4 regions of the Blastococcus sp. SYSU DS0669 genome follow, and region 4 is predicted to be linked to each of the others. Evidence: riboswitches for the same ligand, from Rfam matches in the RefSeq annotation. Region 4 holds a riboswitch; each other region holds the start of a gene.
What was found. A riboswitch is a leader RNA that binds a small molecule or an ion and turns the genes downstream of it on or off. The one in region 4 is predicted to bind cyclic di-AMP.
Positions count from the first base shown of each region.

Region 1 (4,145 bases), on a different contig from region 4:
GCGTCGTGCCCCGCCGAGCCCGGGGCGTCCGACGCGAGCACCACGAGGGAGTCCGGCGGTCGCCGCTCCAGCAGCGCGGCGACGAAGGTCTGGATGCCGCCCTGCCGGGGCGGGAAGTCGTTGGTGACGACGAGCGTGCGGCTCACGAACCCTCCAGGCGGGCCCAGTCCTGAGCCATCGCGATCCGCTCCGCGGTGGTGGGGTGGCTGCCGAAGAACCAGTGCCAGGCCGCCGGAGGATCGGGGTCGCCGAGGTTGGTCGCGGCGAGCCGACGCTGCATGTCGATGAACGCCTCCGGGTCGCGGGTGAGCTCGAGGGCGTGCACGTCGGCGCGCTGCTCGATCTGCCGGGACACCAAGTTCTGCACCGGTGTGCCGAGCAGGCCGCCGACGGCGACGAGGAACAGCAGCAGCGGCACGACCCGCGGGTCACCGGGCCGCTCGGCCCCGGCCCGGCGCAGCAGCGGTGCCCAGGTCAGCAGCCAGCCGAGCAGCGCGGTCGCCGCGCCCGCACCCAGCGCCCCCATGAGCGTGCCGGTCAGGACGTCGTCGGCCGCGACGTGCCCCAGTTCGTGGGCGACGATCGACTCGATCTCCGCGTCGGGCAGCTCCCCGAGGAGCGTGTCGTAGACCACGATGCGCGGGGTGGACCCGAAGCCGGAGACGTAGGCGTTGAGCGCCGTCGTCCGCCGGGACGCGTCGGAGACCAGCACGTCCTGCACCGGGGTGCCGTTCTGCTCCGCGAGCGCCAGGAGTTCGCTGCGCAGCTCCCCCGCCGGCAGGGGATCGAAGGTGCTGAACGCCGGCTCGATGACCACCGGGTACAGGAACGAGCCGGCGACCACCAGGCCGGAGACGGCCGCCCCCGCCCACGCCCACCACGTGCGCGGGGCCCGGCGAACCAGCCAGAGGAACGCCAGCACCACGACCACGGTCAACGCCACGCTGATCGCCAGGGAGACCGCGACGTCGCGCAGCCAGAGCCACCACCCGCGGGTGGAGAGGCCGTAGCGGGTGCGCACCGACTCGGCGTAGGCCGAGAGCGGCAGGGTGGCCAGGCGCCCCAGCAGCAGGAGGACCGGCACCCCCACCAGCACCTGGACGAACCACCGGTCGCCCACCCGCGCCGCGACGGCCTGCATCAATCGGGCGCCCAGCGGGGTCAGGCCGAGCACCGCCGACACCCCCAGGCTCAGCAGCAGGGAGACCAGCGACGCCGGCCGCAGCGCGGCCGCGAACGCCTCGGCGCGCTCGATCCGGGCCGGGTCGAGGCCGGCGGTGGGGTCGGGCTCGGTGTAGCCGCCGGGCGGCTCCGGCAGGACGGTCCACGGGGTGCGGACGGCGATCACGACGACGACGGCGATCCCGAGGAGGGCCGCGGCCACCAGGGCGGCCCGGCGAACGCTCACCCGGCCGATCCTAGTGAGCCGACGCCGTCGTCCTCGCCTCCGGACAGGCCGGCCGACAGAGGTCGGGTGGCGGTCAGCCGGCGATGCGACGGGCTCCGTTGTAGTTGCCCATCGAATCCAGGCTCGCCACCTTCACCGGCTGGCCGGAGGTCGAGGCGTGCACCATCTGCCCGTTGCCGATGTACATGCCGACGTGGCTGACCGGGCTGTAGAAGAACACCAGGTCACCGGGCTGCAGCTCGCTGCGCGAGACGGGCTTGCCCATCTGGCTCTGCGACCGGCTCGAGTGCGGGAGCGTCACGCCCGCCGCGGCGTAGGCGTAGGAGGTCAGGCCGGAGCAGTCGAAGGCGTTGGGCCCGCCGGCGCCCCAGACGTACGGGTCGCCGAGCTGGGCCAGCGCGGCGTTCACCGCGGCCTGGGCCGCCGAGCTCGGCGCGACGACGCCGCTGGGCGCCGGGAGGCCGGCCCCGCCGTGCGCCTGCGCCACCTGCTCCCGCTGCGGCGCGGTGAGCTCCTCGTAGCGGCGCTGGTACTCGGCGATCTTCGCCTCCAGCTCCTCCTGCCGGGCGGCGATCTCCTCCACCGTCCGCTGGGCGTCCGCGGCGGCCTTCTCGGCTGCCTCGCGGGACTCCTCGGCGTCCTCGGCGGCCTGCGACACCTCGGTGAGCACGTCGTTGGTGTGCCCGGCGATCGCGTCGAGGGTGCCCAGCTGGTCGACGAGCTGGTCGGCCGAGTCGCTGGTCAGCAGGACGTCGAGCGGCGACATGCCGCTGCCGGTGTAGGCGCTGCGGGCCAGCCGGCGGATGTGCCCGTCGAGGGAACCGAGCCGGGCCTCCGCCTCGGCGGTGGCCTCGCTCGCGGCCTCCGCGTCGCGCTGGTGGCCGGCGAGGACGACCTTGGCCTCGTTGAGCTCCTCGGAGACGACCTCGAGCTCGTGGCTGGCCCGGGCCACCTGGGCGGCGACCGCGTCGGCCGTGCCGGGGACGGCCGACGCCGTGCCCGGGAGGAAGGTGACGGTCATGGCCGCGGCGGCGGTGACCAGCAATCCGGAGCGGAGGGGCCCGGAGCGACGGGCGCGGGAGGAGCTGCACCGGTCGGCGGTGCCGAGCTGTTCGGGGGCGTGCGTCAGCAGTGCGTGAGGGGTCGCCACGTGCGGCGGCTCTCCGTTCTTCCTCTGCAACCGCCGACCGAGTTAGCTGACGGGTTCGGGCTGGGAAGACTGGCCCTATCCCCCGCGCACCGGCGGGCCGGCTGCGGGAGAACTCACCCCAGAACTGCGGTGGGTCCCCGGTACACCTCCGGCGCCGGTGGTGCGCGCCGTGCGGTGATTAGGCGGTGTCCGGTCGAGGCCATCCATCGACGGATGACGACCACCCGGCCGAACGGCGTGAACCCTAACGATCGTGATACCTGCGTGACAAATGATCACTGGAGGAACCCGGCGTGAGGGAGATCCCCAGGTCAGCGGCGCGCCTCCCCGTCGGAGGCTCCGCTGCGGGGCAGAAGCCCCGGTCGGCGCGGTCCGGGACGTCAGCCCGTGCGCCGTCCGCGGGACCGCTCGCCGTCGTGACCGCCGGCCCCGTTCGGGTGACGCAGCGGGGGCACCAGGCCGCCCTCGGCGAGCGCCCGCACGGCCCGGCGCTCGACCTCGTCGAACTCCACCACCACCCCCGGCGGCGGGACGACGACGTCCTCGGCGGCCACGGCGGGACCACCACGGGCCGCCCGCCCGGTCATGGGCACGACGACCGGGTCGACCCCCTGCCAACCCGGCGGGGCGCCGAGCAGCACGGTGACGACGCAGTCGGCGCAGCCGGTCCCGCGGGCAGTGCAGGTGTCGCAGTCGATCAGCATCGCTTCTTCTCCTCCGTGAGTCGCTGCGCACGCTAGGAGGGGTCACCGACATTTCCGGCCGCGCGACCAGGGAACGGGTGCATCAGGTGCCGGCGTACTCCCAGTGCCAGGGCTCCTCGCGCCCGTTCCCCTGGTCGGCCCAGGTCGGGTGCAGGTAGCCGAACCGGCCGGCGTTGGCCTCCATCCACGCGTACTGCGGCGTCCCGAAGGACTGCACGCCACCGCACAGGTCGACCGCCAGGCCCCAACCGTGGTTGCTCGTGCCCGGCACGGCGGCCAGCGCCGGCTTCTCCCCGTACAGCCGCACCTGTGACGCATAGGTGCGGTACGAGTCGGTGATGCACAGCGGGCGGCCGAAGGCGGCCTCGTAGGCCGTCGCCATGGCCCGGTAGGCCGCGGCCGCGTCGCACCTCAGCGAGTGCCCGCCCACCCCCAGGGGGCACATCGCGCTCGGCGGTATCAGGCCGTTCGGGTAGCCGCCCCAGGCCCGGCCGCCGTCGTAGCTGGGCGGGTAGACGGTGTTGCCGCACTCGCTCCGCAACGCCCCCGCGGCCGGCTCCGGGACGGGGACGCGGGCCCGCTGGCCGAGGACCGGGCGACCGATCCCCATCACCTGGTCGCCCGGCAGCGTCCGCACGACGACGGCGCCGGCCCGGGCGTCCGCGGTGACCATGGTCCGCGTGTCGAGGGCGATGCCCACGTGCCCCAGCCCGCCCTCCGGCGAGCCCAGGAAGACCAGGTCGCCGGGGAGCACGTCGGCGGGGTCCACCGGCACGGTGCGGGCGAACAGGTCGCCCTGCGTCGCGGGCAGGGACAGCCCGGTCCGGCCGTAGGCCACCTGCACCAGGGCGCCGCAGTCCCAGGAGTCGGGCCCTGCCGTCCC
Region 1 is NZ_JBJHAE010000018.1:76,419-80,563, reverse strand. Features, by position in the region: gene ACI792_RS16500 (glycosyltransferase family 4 protein) at 1-146, opposite strand, end outside; gene ACI792_RS16495 (M48 family metallopeptidase) at 143-1,408, opposite strand; gene ACI792_RS16490 (NlpC/P60 family protein) at 1,482-2,558, opposite strand; cyclic di-AMP (ydaO/yuaA leader) riboswitch at 2,575-2,722, opposite strand; gene ACI792_RS16485 (hypothetical protein) at 2,939-3,262, opposite strand; gene ACI792_RS16480 (D-alanyl-D-alanine carboxypeptidase family protein) at 3,345-4,145, opposite strand, start outside.
Region 1: linked by a shared signal. The riboswitch ahead of ACI792_RS16490 (NlpC/P60 family protein) and the one ahead of ACI792_RS11705 (C40 family peptidase) in region 4 are both predicted to bind cyclic di-AMP.

Region 2 (4,145 bases), on a different contig from region 4:
CCAGGCGTACGAGCTCGCCGTCCACGGGCTGGACCTGGTCTCCTGCGGCGCGGAACCGCCGCCCACCTCGGTGCTGCAGTCGGGGCTGGCGGCGCTGACGGACGTCACCGGCGCCCTCGCGGCCTCGACCGGCATCTCCGGGCGGGTCAGCCTGGTCACGCCCGACGGCGGCTGGGGGTTCACCTCGGCGGGCGGCGGGTGGGAGGTGCGCCGGGTGCCGGCCGGGGTCGTCGAGGGGCCGGCCGTCGAGGCCGCCGCCGCCCTTCTGCTCGATGCCGCGTCCGGGCGGGTCAACCCCGTCCCGGCGGCGGCCCGCCGCAGGCTGAAGGTGCACGACGTGCCGGGCCTGCTGCAGCTGGCGCCGATCGTGCAGCAGGTGCCGGGCATCCCGGGCGGACCGATCCTGCAGCTGGCCGCCCGCACCGTCGGTGGCGCCGGCGGCGTGCTCGGGCGGCTGTTCGGCCGCGGTTAGGCGTTGCCGCGCGCGGGCCGCGTCGTCCGGCCCCGGCACCACCAGGCGGTGCCGGCAGCGAGCGCGACGAGGGCGCAGACGGTGCCCGGGACGACGACGGAAGCGCCCAGGTGGGCCAGGAGCACGCCGGCCGAGGCGCCGACGCCGACCTGCAGCACCGTGCTCGGGACCAGCCCCACGGCCGTGGCGGCCACGAAGGGCACCAGCTGGACACCCGCCAGGCCGGCCCCGTAGTTGACGCCGACGAAGGGCACGACCGGCACCAGCCGGGTGACCAGCACCGCAGCGAACGAGCGCCCCGCGACCAACCGGTCCAGGCGCGGCCCGGCCAGCCGGGCGACGGCCGGGCGCCCCAGCCCACGGGCGAGCCCGAACGCCAGGACGGCGGCGAGCAGCCCGCCGGCGAACGCCACGGCCAGCCCCGCCGCCAGCCCGAAGACCGCGCCGAGCAGGGCCGAGACGACCGACCGCGGCACCGGCGCCAGCAGCACGAGCGCCACGGCGCCCACCAGCACCGGCCAGGCGGCGACGCCGGCGCCCGCCACGGCCGCCCGCAGGTGGTCCGCCGACGGCAGGTCCAGCGTCAGCGCCGCTGTCGCACCGCCGACCAGCAGGACGCCGAGGACGGCTGCCCGCAGCCAGGTCCGATCCACCGCCGTCCGCACGCCCCGATCCTGCCGCACGGGGCGCGCGGGACCGGTCAGCTGCAGCTGCCGCCCAGGGAGATGCCGCGCTGCGCCAGCCACGGGACGGGGTTCGTCCGGTCGGCGTAGAGGCCGCCGCGGTGCACCTCGAAGTGCAGGTGCGGACCGGTGGACTGGCCGCGGTTGCCGACCTCGGCGATCTGCTGCCCGCCGCTGACGACCTGCCCCGGTGACACGAAGAACTGGTTCACGTGCCCGTAGACGGTGATGACCCCGTCGTGGTGCTGGATCGCGACGGCGAGCCCGAAGCCGCTGGCCGGCCCGGCCTGCAGCACCACGCCCGGCTCGGGCGTGTAGATCGGGGTGCCGATCGGCGCGGCGATGTCCACGCCGAGGTGCATCGTGCCCCAGCGCGCCCCGTAGCAGGAGGTGACCCGGCCCTGGGTGAGCGCGGCACCGCTACCACCCGGCGCGGCCGCCACCGTCATGACCGCGGCCTGCTCCGCCGCCTGCGCGGCGTCGTACGCGCGGGCGGCGTCCTCGGCGCCCCTGACCTCGAGCAGCCGGATCTCCGCGTCCCGCAGCTGCTGGTCCAGGCTGGCCTTCTCCGCGGTCAAGGCGTCGAACTCGGACTGCGCCGCGGCGAGCAGACGGTCGGCCTCCCCCTGGGCCTCCTGCGCCGTGCGGGCGGCGGCGTCGCGCTCGGCGACGGCGGCCTTGGCCTCCTGGTCGAGCCGTGCCTCGCGCGCCTCGGCGATCCGCAGCTCCTCCAGGACCCGGGCGCGGTCCTCGCCGAGCAGATCCAGCGTCGCGGCCTGCTGCAGCAGCTCACCCGGGCCCTCGGCGTGCAGGACCATCTCGAGCTCGGTGAACGCCTCGTCGCTGCCCATGTAGGCCTCCCGGCCCAGGGTGGCGACGTCGTCCTGGGTGCGGCCGACGGCCTCCCGGACGGCGGCGAGCTCGGCGGCGATCGCGTCGGCGTGCTGCCTGGCGCGGTCGAGCTCGGCCTGGGCGGTGAGCACGGCGCCGCTGGCCTCCTCGGCCTGCAGCGTCATCTGCTGCAGCCGCTCCTCGGCCTCGCGGACGCGCTGCTCGATCGTCGCGACCTCGGCGGCGACGCGGTCGTGCTCGCTCTGCGCTCCACTCGGGGCCGCCGACGAGGACTGCGTCCCGATCAGGGACAGGGCCAGCAGCGCGGTGAGGGCGATGGTCGCCCGGCCGGCGGCGCGGCGTGGTCGCCGCAGGCTGCGGCGCAGGTGGTGCATGGTCGCCAAGGCGACGGTCTCCGTTCCTCGGTCCGCCTACCAGGTCAGCTGACGGGTTCGGGCCGGAACGTGCCCTACCAGCCTGCCCGTGGAGGCGCAGGCGGGATTCACCCCAGAGAACATGGGTCCCCGGTCCCCGCGGCGGTCAGACCGCGGAGTTCGGCGGGGCCCGCCCGAGCCCCCGGGTTCGGGAGCGGGATCGGGTGGGCCGCGAGAGACGGTACAAGCTAAACCTGGATATGTCACAGGCGCATAACGAACCATCTCGGTCCGCCACTCGGGTCCCGAGTCGCGACGCGGGTGACGTACCGGCGTCTGGCAGGCTGCTAGAGCCGGGGCGGTAGCTCAGCCGGTCAGAGCATGGGACTCATAATCCCTGGGTCGTGGGTTCGAGCCCCACCCGCCCCACTCGGCGCCCTCTGGGCGAGGCCCGGACATGAGGAGTGTCACGTTCCCGGGTCGTGCGGTTCGGGGTCCGCCGTCCCGGGCTCGTCGCCGAGCAGTGCCGCGGCGCGCGGGTGCCACGCCGAGCCGCCGGCCGCGACGGCCCGGATGTGACCGGAGAGCTCGGCGGGATCGTCGTCCTTCAGCAGGTAGCCGGCTGCGCCGATCGCCCGGGCCTCGCGGACGCTGGCCGGGTCGAGGCCGCCGGTGAGGAAGACGATGCGGACCTCCGGGTGAGCGGTCCGCACACCACGGGCCGCCGTCAGGCCGTCCATCACGGGCATCTGCAGATCCAGGAGCAGGACGTCGGGGCGCAGCTGCCGCACGGCGTCGGCGACCTCCGTCCCGTCCGCGCACTGCCCGACCACGGCGATGCCGCCGGCCGCCTCGAGCAGCTCGGTGAGCGCTTCCCGCAGGAAGGGGTGGTCGTCCACGACCACCACCCGGATCTCGGACACCTCTCGTCCCGCCTTCCGTGCCCCCCGTGCGTCACGGAACGCGCGGACCGCGTGCGCGCCTTCCCGGCTGCCGTGCAGGGCCGTGCCGCGCCCGGTCGCCGTCACCGGCCTCCCTCCGCGCCCGACGGATCCGCACAGCGTCATGGCACCGGAGCGGTGGCGCATGGTCCCCCCTCTGGTCACGCCCCCGCCTCCCGTCCGCCCCGCGCCGGAGGCTCTCTGACTGATACGCGGCAGGACGCGGTGCATGACGCGACGCATGACGCGGCACCGGTCGGTCCCGCGCTGGAAGAGGCGCGGATCCCTGGTGCATGACGCGGGATCCGCGCCTCGTCACGTCGTCCTGGACCTGCGCGTCATGCGGTGCGCGTCGCCGCGTCCTCACCGGTGCACGGGGAACCGGCAGGAATTCGAGGTGTGCCATGACCACGGACCAGCATGCGCGCGTCAGGTCCGCGGGACTCCAGGACGGGCCGCCCCAGCGCCAGGAGCGGCTCCGGCGGCTCGCGCGGATGCGACGGGCGGCCGGGCACCTGGTGACCGCCGAGATCCTCGAACGCCGCGCCGATCAGGCCACGAGCCCGGTGCTGGCGTCGCTGCTGCGCGAGCGCGCCGGTGAGCGACGCTCGCTGGGAGAGCGGCTCCTCGCGCCCCCGGCTGAAGCCCGGCCCGAGCCGTGCGCGGGAGGGGAGGCGGTGCGCGTCCGCCGGTTGTAGCGTCCGGCCCATGGCAGCCGCGGGGCCGGCTGGCTCCGAGGAGGAGCGACCGGGGTCGGTCGAGTTCATGGCGCTCGTGCCGCTCGTCCGGCGGATCGTCGCGTCCCGGGTCCGGGACGCCGCCACCGTGGACGACCTGGTGCAGG
Region 2 is NZ_JBJHAE010000012.1:72,590-76,734, reverse strand. Features, by position in the region: gene ACI792_RS13460 (maleylpyruvate isomerase N-terminal domain-containing protein) at 1-472, shown strand, start outside; gene ACI792_RS13455 (TVP38/TMEM64 family protein) at 469-1,137, opposite strand; gene ACI792_RS13450 (peptidoglycan DD-metalloendopeptidase family protein) at 1,173-2,381, opposite strand; cyclic di-AMP (ydaO/yuaA leader) riboswitch at 2,415-2,546, opposite strand; tRNA gene ACI792_RS13445 (tRNA-Ile) at 2,716-2,789, shown strand; gene ACI792_RS13440 (response regulator) at 2,828-3,283, opposite strand; gene ACI792_RS13435 (hypothetical protein) at 3,706-3,999, shown strand; gene ACI792_RS13430 (sigma-70 family RNA polymerase sigma factor) at 4,010-4,145, shown strand, end outside.
Region 2: linked by a shared signal. The riboswitch ahead of ACI792_RS13450 (peptidoglycan DD-metalloendopeptidase family protein) and the one ahead of ACI792_RS11705 (C40 family peptidase) in region 4 are both predicted to bind cyclic di-AMP.

Region 3 (4,145 bases), on a different contig from region 4:
GGGTGGTCGGCTCGCTCGTGGGGCCGGCGGTCTCGGGCGGGGTGGTCGGCTCGCTCGTGGGGCCGCCGGTCTCGGGCGGGGTGGTCGGCTCGCTCGTGGGGCCGCCGGTCTCGGGCGGGGTGGTCGGCTCGCTCGTGGGGCCGCCGGTCTCCGGCGGGGTGGTCGGCTCGCTCGTGGGGCCGCCGGTCTCCGGCGGGGTCGCCGTCTCCCCCGTCGGGTCGCCGCCCTGCGCCGGGGTGGTCGGCTCGCCCGTCGGGTCGCCGCCCCCGGCCGGGGTCGTGGGGTCGCTGGTGGGCGCCGCGGGACGGCCGGGGGCCGGAGCGCTCCCACCGCCCGCAGCCGGGCCGTTCCGGACCGGGTCCTCCGCCGGGAGCTCCGGGGCGGGCGCGACAGGCTCGGGACGCAGCACCGGCGTCGCACCCCCACCGGTGGAGGGCGCCGGCACGGGCGAGCGCGCGCCGGGCCGCACGGCGACGGAGAGGCGGACCACGTCACCCGGGCGGAGCAGGGTGACCACCGGGTCGAGGCCGGTCACCGTGCCGGGGGCGCGCTCCCGAGTCGGGTCCTCCACCTGCCGGACGGTGAGGCCGAGGGCGCCGAGCTCGGCCGCGACCTCCGCGGCGGGGCGGCCGAGGTAGTCCTCGCTGTGCAAGACCACGCCGGCCGAGGAGTCCGAGGCGGTGGTGTCCGGCCCAGGTCCGGAGACGAGAGCCACCGCACCCGCGCCGAGCAGGAGCAGGGCCACCAGCGGCAGCAGCACCGCGACGAGCGGACGGCGGGCGGACGGTCCGGGCTCCGGACGGGTCACCCGGGCGGGCCGGCGCCTCGCGGCGGCCTTGCGCGCGCGCTCCGCCCGGCGCTCACGCTGCACCGGGGCCGCCACCACCGACTGCGTCGGGGCCTCGCCGGACGGCCGCCGGATCGTCTCCTCGATCGCGGCGAGGAAGGCCCCGCCGTCGCGCGGGCGCTCGTCGGGGTCCTTGACCAGGGCGGCGTCGATGAGGGCGCGGACGTCCGGCGGCAGCTCCGCGGGGAGGGGCTCGGGGGCCTCCTGCACCTGCTTGAGCGCGACGGTGACCGGGTTGTCGCCGTCGAAGGCGGGGTGCCCGGTGAGGGACTCGTAGCCGACCAGGCCGAGGGCGTAGACGTCGCTGGCCGGGCTGACGTGCTCCCCCCGCGCCTGCTCGGGCGACATGTACTGGGCGGTGCCCACGACCTGGCCGGTTCCGGTGATCGGGGCGCTCCCCGCCGACCACGAGATGCCGAAGTCGGTGAGCTTCACCGTGTCGTCCGGCCCGAGCAGGATGTTGGCCGGCTTCACGTCGCGGTGCACCACGCCGGCGCGGTGGGCCTCGGCCAGGCCCGCGGCCGCCTGCCGCAGCAGCGCCAGCGTGGCCCGGGTGTCCAGCGAGCCCTCCTCGGCCAGCCGCGCCGAGAGCGACGTGCCCTCGACCAGCTCCATCACCAGGTAGGCCAGGTGCTCGCCCGTGTCCGGGGCCGTCGTCTCCCCGTAGTCGAGGACGGCGGCGATGTTCGGGTGGCTCAACCCGGCCGCGTGGCGGGCCTCGGCGCGGAAGCGGGCGACGAAGACGGGGTCGTCGGCGTACTCGCTGCGGAGCACCTTGACCGCCACCGTCCGGTGGAGCTGCTGGTCACTGGCCCGCCAGACCTCGCCCATGCCACCGACGGCGATGAGCTCGTGGAGCTGGTAGCGGCCGTCCAGGCATCGTCGGCTGGTTCCGGCCGTGGTCACTCCCGAATCTCCCGAATCTCCTCGTGTCGGTGCTCGCGAGGTCCACCCCGTGCGTCCTCGCGTGCCCGTGCGCCTCTCATGGGTGCCCACCACGAGGGGGCCTGAACCGCGACACGCCCGACGAGGTTGCGAGCGGCGGTCGGCCGGGCCGACCGCCCTACCGGCCGCGGGGATCCGCTCCGAGAGGGACAGCACGCAGGCACCCGGCCGGGATCCGCCGGGTCACCTGGGAGCCGCTGCGGGAGTGCTCAGTTGTAGTTGACGTGCACGTGGTCGAAGTGGTTCGCCGTGCCGCTGCCGCGGTCCTCCATGGCCTGCCAGGAGCCGCCCGGCGAGGAGAGCATCCGCTGCTCCCAGATGAGGTAGTCCACGCCGAGCTCGGCCCAGTGCGCGCGGTGGTACTCGACGATGGCGTCCCCGAGGGCGGCGTTCGACATCACCATGTAGTCCAGCGCCAGCCCCGAGGGGTGCCCGCCCGGGTCGGCGGCGCTGGGCCGGGTGCCGCCCAGGGTGATCCCCGCGGCGCCGGGCACGTTGCTGACCACGGCGTCGGCCGCGGCCTGGACCTGCGGGCGCACGCTGCCGGAGCTGTTGGTGATGCGGGCGACGGCGGAGGCCGCCACCGAGGCGGCGGCGGTGGCTGCCGCCCGCGCCTGCTGCGTCGGGCTGGCCGGGGCCGCCGGGGCGTGCTCGTGGGCCTGCTCGGCCGCCGCGGCCTCCGCCGCCGCGGCCTCCTCGGCCGCCTTCTTCTCGGCCTCGGCGCGGGCCACGGCCTCCGCCTCCGCCTTCTGCCGGTCCAGCTCCGCCTGGTCGGCGGCGGCCTGGGCCTGCTGCGCGGCGGCCTGGTCGGCCTCGCGCGTGCTGCGGCTGGCCGCCAGGTCCTCCAGCGCCTGGAGGTCCTCGGTGACGTCGACGGGGCCCGACTGCGCGGAGAGGCCCAGCTCCTGGGCGACGCTGACGGACTCGGAGGTGGTGGCCCCGGCCTGGACGGCGGGGTCGGTACCGACGAGGCCGTTGACCAGGACGGCGCCGGCGACCGCGACGGCGAGGTAGAGGGCCGGCCGGCGGACGGACGCCGGCGGGCGGTGGAGGGCGAGCCGGCCGCGTCGGCCGGTGGTGGTGCGGGGGTCCATGGTGTTCGGGTGCTCCGGGGTGTGGGGCGCGGTCGGCCGGTGACGGCGGACCGCGGAGGATGCGGACAGCGGGCCCGGGCGCGGGTCGCGGGGCCGGCACGCAGCGGCGGGGAGGCCGGTGCGGGTCGGCGGGCGACCGGCGGGGCGCCGGGCGGCGCGTGCGATCAGATCCGCGGACGGGCCCGGAGGCGGCGGTGCCGGCGGGCGCAGGGTCGTGCGGCGGTGCAGGGGCGCGCCATTCGGGGCGGCTCTCCGTTTCTTCCGTGGTGCCGCCTACCGGGTTAGCTGACGGATTCGGGCGCAGGAAGTCGCCCTACCCGCGCCGTCACGTGGCCGGCGCGCGATTCACCCCAGTGCTGCGGTGGGTCCCCGGCCCGTCCCGGAGGACGGCTCGGCGGCGCCCGGCGGACCTCCCCTGGCGGGGAGAGAACGACCGACCGGGGCGCAGCCACCGTAACCGTCGTTATGCAGTCGTGACAATCCGCAGGCGCCGATTTCCAGGACGTGACGTGTGTCGCGGTGGGCCGCCGGCCCGGTCGGTGGTGTAGCGCGGGCGCGCGTCAGCCGGCGTCCGCCCAGGACCGCACGACGGCGACGTCGAGCGGGAAGTCGACGGGAAAGGCGCCGAACAGCAGCCGCCCGGCGGTCGCCGCGGCGGCGCGGACCGCCTCGGCCACCTCGTCGGCCAGGTGCTCGGGCGTGTGCACCACCACCTCGTCGTGGAGGAAGAACACCAGGTGCGGCCGCGCGCCGACGGTGTCGCCGTCCCCGAGCCGCCACAGCCGGTTGCGGAGGTCGGCCAGCCAGCACAGCGCCCACTCCGCGCCCGTGCCCTGGACGACGAAGTTGCGGGTGAACCGGCCCCAGGCGCGGCGGGCCCGGTCCCCTTCCTCGTGCGGCCACGCCCCGGGCCGCGGCGACCCCCGGCCGAGCAGGGTGTGCACCACCTCGCCGCGCTCCCCGGCGCGGGCGGCGTCCTCCACCAGCCCGATGGCGCGGGGGTAGCGGCGCGCCAGCCGGGGCATCATGCGCCCGCTCTCACCCCGGGTGCCGCCGTACATCGCGCCGAGGATGCCGAGCTTGGCGTCGGCCCGGGTGGCCACGGTGCCCGCGGCGACCATCCCCGCGTAGAGGTCGGCGGCCCGCGCCGCCTCGGCCATGGCGCCGTCCCCGCTCATCCCCGCCAGCACCCGCGGCTCCAGCTGGGCGACGTCGGCGACGACGAACCGCCACCCCTGGTCGGCGACCGCCGCTGGCCG
Region 3 is NZ_JBJHAE010000032.1:18,937-23,081, reverse strand. Features, by position in the region: gene ACI792_RS19850 (protein kinase domain-containing protein) at 1-1,753, opposite strand, end outside; gene ACI792_RS19845 (hypothetical protein) at 2,002-2,886, opposite strand; cyclic di-AMP (ydaO/yuaA leader) riboswitch at 3,157-3,283, opposite strand; gene ACI792_RS19840 (bifunctional 3'-5' exonuclease/DNA polymerase) at 3,447-4,145, opposite strand, start outside.
Region 3: linked by a shared signal. The riboswitch ahead of ACI792_RS19845 (hypothetical protein) and the one ahead of ACI792_RS11705 (C40 family peptidase) in region 4 are both predicted to bind cyclic di-AMP.

Region 4 (4,145 bases):
CGGTGACGGCCACCGAGGCCAGCCCCTCGGCGGCGGCGGCGCGGGCGATGCGGACGGCGATCTCGCCGCGGTTGGCGATGAGCAGGCGGGCCACCCGGGGATGCTCGCACGCGCCCCGGACGCCACTGTGGCCCCGGTCACCGCGGCCGGGTGCTCCGCCGCTCAGCCCGCACAGGTTCGCCGGAGAACGTCGCACTCTGCCCCGCCGGAGTGGGCACAGAGTGAGCGCCCGACCGACACCTCGCCGGCACAGTCGCCCTCTGCCCCGCCGGAGTGGGCAGAGAGTGAGCGCCCGACCGACACCTCGCCGGCACAGTCGCCCTCTGCCCCGCCGGAGTGGGCAGAGAGTGAGCGCCCGACCGACACCACCGGGGCACAGTCGCCCTCTGCCCCGCCGGAGTGGGCACAGAGTGAGCGCCCGACCGACACCTCGCCGGCACAGTCGCCCTCTGCCCCGCCGGTGTGGGCAGAGGGCGACTGTCCACAGATGGACACCAGGGGTCGTGCCGCACCGCCTCCGGTGGAGAGGCTCGGCCGGTGACCGACGACGGTGGGCCGGCGGAGTTCGACCTGTGCGGTCTGGTGCGGCGGATCCGCCGCCGGGCGGACCTGTCCCAGCGGGAACTGGCGGCTCGGTTGGGCGTCTCCAAGTCCACGGTGGCGGCCGTGGAGTCCGGTGACCGTGGCATGGACGCCGGGATGCTCGCGGCCGCCGCGGCGCTTGCCGGCCTCCGGCTGGGCCTGCTCGATGACGCGGGACGACCGGTCGCGGGCATGGCGGCGGGCACGGTCCGCGACAGGGTCGGCCGACGGTTCCCCGCCCATCTCGACACGATGCTGAGCGAGGAGCGCGCCTCGCGGTGGGAGCACCAGCCCCGGCGACCACGACCGACGTACACCTTCGACCGTCGATGCCCCTGGGTGGACCCCGCCGACCGCGAGCGCGACCGCCCGGACGACCACCTCGTCCCCCGGCCCGGCGACTCCCCGGAGGAGCGCACCGCGGCCCGTCGGGCGGCCGCCGCCCGACGGCGGCAGGAGGAGCTCCGGCGGCGATTCGAGTCGGGAGCCTTCCGGCACCTCGACGACGGCTGGTCGTGCGCGTGCCCACCGGCATGCGACGAGCTCGACGACCGGAGCGGCCGGCCGGTGCACGTCGAGGACTGCCTGTGCGGCTGCGACGTCGGCTGAGGAATTGGCTACGAGGTCGGAGTGGACGAGCACGCAGAGTGCAGGAGCGCCGCCGTCCGGAGAAGTACAGGGCCGCACACGGTCGGTCACCCGGTGCCGAGGCGGCCCGTCCGGGGCCGACGGATCTCCCGTGGTCGGCTCGCGAGTCGCGGTCCGGAGCCCCCGCGCGGACTCCGCCCCGCGACCCCCACGGGTGGCGTGTCGGCCGCTTTGTGACCTTTCCGTGACCGACCTAGCGTCGTCGCCGGTCCGGCCGGGCTCCCCCGTCACCGCCCCCGGTGACACCCGGACGGACACCGCCGAACCGGGCGCCGGCGCACGCCGGAGCCCGGACCGGGGACCCACCGCAGTAGTGGGGTGAAGCGCCACCGGCCTGTCCGGGGCGCCGGGCGCGTTCCCCGCCCGAACCCGTCAGCTCACCCGGTAGGCGGTTGTCGGAGAACAGGAGAAACCGTCGTCCATGACGACCACTCGCACGACCACCACCCGTCGCTCGCTCCGCGGAGCGGCGCTCGCGCTCCTCACCGGTGCGGGGATCGCCCTCACCCCGTTCACCGCCACCGCCTCCACCGGTGACGGCGGCGGCGGCACCGGCACCGTCGTCACCACCACCGCCGTCGCCCCCAACCACGCCGCGCAGGTCGCCGTCGACACGGCACTGGCGCAGCAGGGGAAGCCCTACATCTGGGGCGGCACCGGCCCGGGGGGCTACGACTGCTCCGGTCTCACCTGGTCGGCCTACCAGGCGGCGGGCATCGAGATCCCGCGGACCTCCCGCGCCCAGTCGACCGCCGGCCACTACGTGGACCGGGCCTCCCTGCAGCCCGGCGACCTGGTCTTCTTCTACGACCCGGTCGGCCACGTCGGCATGTACATCGGCGACGGCCTGATGGTGCACTCCTCGACCTTCGGCAACCCGGTCGCGGTCGTGCCCGTCGACAGCATGTGGGGCTACAACACCGCGCGCCGCATCGTCTGAGCGCCTGCGACGGCGGGTCCCAGGTCGTCCGCGCACGACCGGGGGCCCGCCGCGCGGCTACACGTGGCGCAGGGTGGCGCGCTTGAGCCGGATGATCAGCCGCATCCCGCCGGACTCGGCCAGCTCCTGCTTCCGCGCGCGCAGCTGCTCACCGAGCTCCTCGAGGCGCTGCTCCCCCAGCGCGTGCGACTGGGGGAACATCCGCTCCTCCTCCTCCATCGTGTGGTGGCGCACCGTCTTCTCCAGCATGCGCACCTCGGTGGCGAACTCCGGGTCGGTGACGTCCATGCGCATGACGGTGGCGACCTGGTCGTCGATCTGCCGGTGCTCGGCGTGCGCGAGGGCCAGCAACGGGGAGACGTCGGGGACGGCGGGGTAGAAGAGCTCGTCCTCGATCTGGGCGTGGATCTCGATCTCGCGCAGGAACTCGTCCCGGAGCTCCTCCCGGCGGGCGGCCTGCCCCTCGGTCGTCTCCGCCAGCTCGCGCAGCAGCCCGCGCAGCACGTCGTGGTGCGCGATCAATACCTCGTCGGCCTTCACCGGGACGCCTCCTCCACCGTGGTCACGGCCGTCGGGGTGCGCCAGCGGGCCCGCCGCCGCACCTCCACCGCGCCGTCGCGGACGCGGGTGTCGTAGCAGGGCAGCGGCGCCGTGGACGGCCCCTGCGCCGGCTCCCCGGTGTCGAGGTCGAACCGCGACCCGTGCCACGGGCACACCAGCTCGTCCCGGTGCAGCCACCCCTCCGCCATGGGGCCGCCCAGGTGCGGGCAGCGCCCGCCCAGCGCGCGCACCTCGTCCTCGGTGCGGATCAGCACCACCGGCACCCCGTCGGCGTCGACGCCGAACGGCTCGCCGTCGGGGAGGTCGGCGAGGCGGGCGACCGGCGTGAACCGGCGGGGCGACCGGCCGGCCGCGGAGCGGTCGACACCCAGCCGGTGCCGGTAGGAGAGCGCACCGCCCAGGTAGCCGCTGGCCAGGACGATCGCGTAGCCCGCGGCGGCGGTGACCCGGGCCCGCACCGCGCGCCCACGCCCCCGGTCCACGAACGACCACGTCTGCAGCGCGAGCGCGGTGCTGTTGAGCGCGGCGTGCACCAGACCGACGCGGCGCGCCTCGTCGTGGGCGTGCTGCCAGTCGGTCATGCCGGTCGCGGCGGCGCCCACCGCGCCGGCGATCCCGAACCCGACGACCGTGCGCGCCGCCTGGCCGGTGCCCGGGCCGCCGCGGCCGGTGGCGTCGAGCCCGTCGAGCAGCGCGGCCGCACCCCAGGCGCCGATCGGCACGGTGACGAGGAACGGGTGCAGGGGGTGGCCGAACCAGACGCCGTGCAGCAGGTCCTGCAGCGGGCGGGCGTAGCGGCCCGCCAGCAGGAAGGTCAGCGAGATCCCGTGCTCGACCTGGTAGCTCGGCGCGTCCAGCACCTCCATCCGCTCGACCCGGCTCACCGCCCGCTCGAGGAGGTTCCGGACGCTCACCGGTGCGCGTCTTCCGTGGCCATGCCCGGACCCGTGCCCAGCCCGCCGCGGCGGAAAACGGGAGGTGGCGGGCTCGTGCGCCCGCCCGGATGGTCGTAGCGTCCGGCGGCATGGCTGATCGAGCGTTCCGGACGGTGCTGGAGGGCGGCTCCTTCTTCGAGGGTCCGCGGTGGCACGACGGGCAGTGGTGGGCGTCGGACTTCTACCGGCACACGGTGAGCCGGGTGACGCCGGGGAGCCCGGAGACCGTCGTCCTCGAGGTGGAGAACCAGCCCTCGGGGCTGGGCTGGCTCCCCGACGGCTCGCTGCTCGTGGTGTCGATGAAGGACCAGCGGCTGCTGCGGGTCGCCGACGGCCAGGTGTCCACCCACGCCGACCTCTCCGGGGTCTGCGGCGGCTACCTCAACGACATGGTGGTCGACGGCGTCGGCCGGGCGTACGTCGGCGACTTCGGCTTCGACCTGATGGGCGGCGGCGCGCCGGCGGCGGCGTCGCTCAAG
Region 4 is NZ_JBJHAE010000009.1:91,321-95,465, forward strand. Features, by position in the region: gene ACI792_RS11695 (carboxyl transferase domain-containing protein) at 1-94, opposite strand, end outside; gene ACI792_RS11700 (helix-turn-helix domain-containing protein) at 538-1,191, shown strand; cyclic di-AMP (ydaO/yuaA leader) riboswitch at 1,479-1,636, shown strand; gene ACI792_RS11705 (C40 family peptidase) at 1,652-2,170, shown strand; gene ACI792_RS11710 (hemerythrin domain-containing protein) at 2,228-2,710, opposite strand; gene ACI792_RS11715 (Rieske 2Fe-2S domain-containing protein) at 2,707-3,645, opposite strand; gene ACI792_RS11720 (SMP-30/gluconolactonase/LRE family protein) at 3,756-4,145, shown strand, end outside.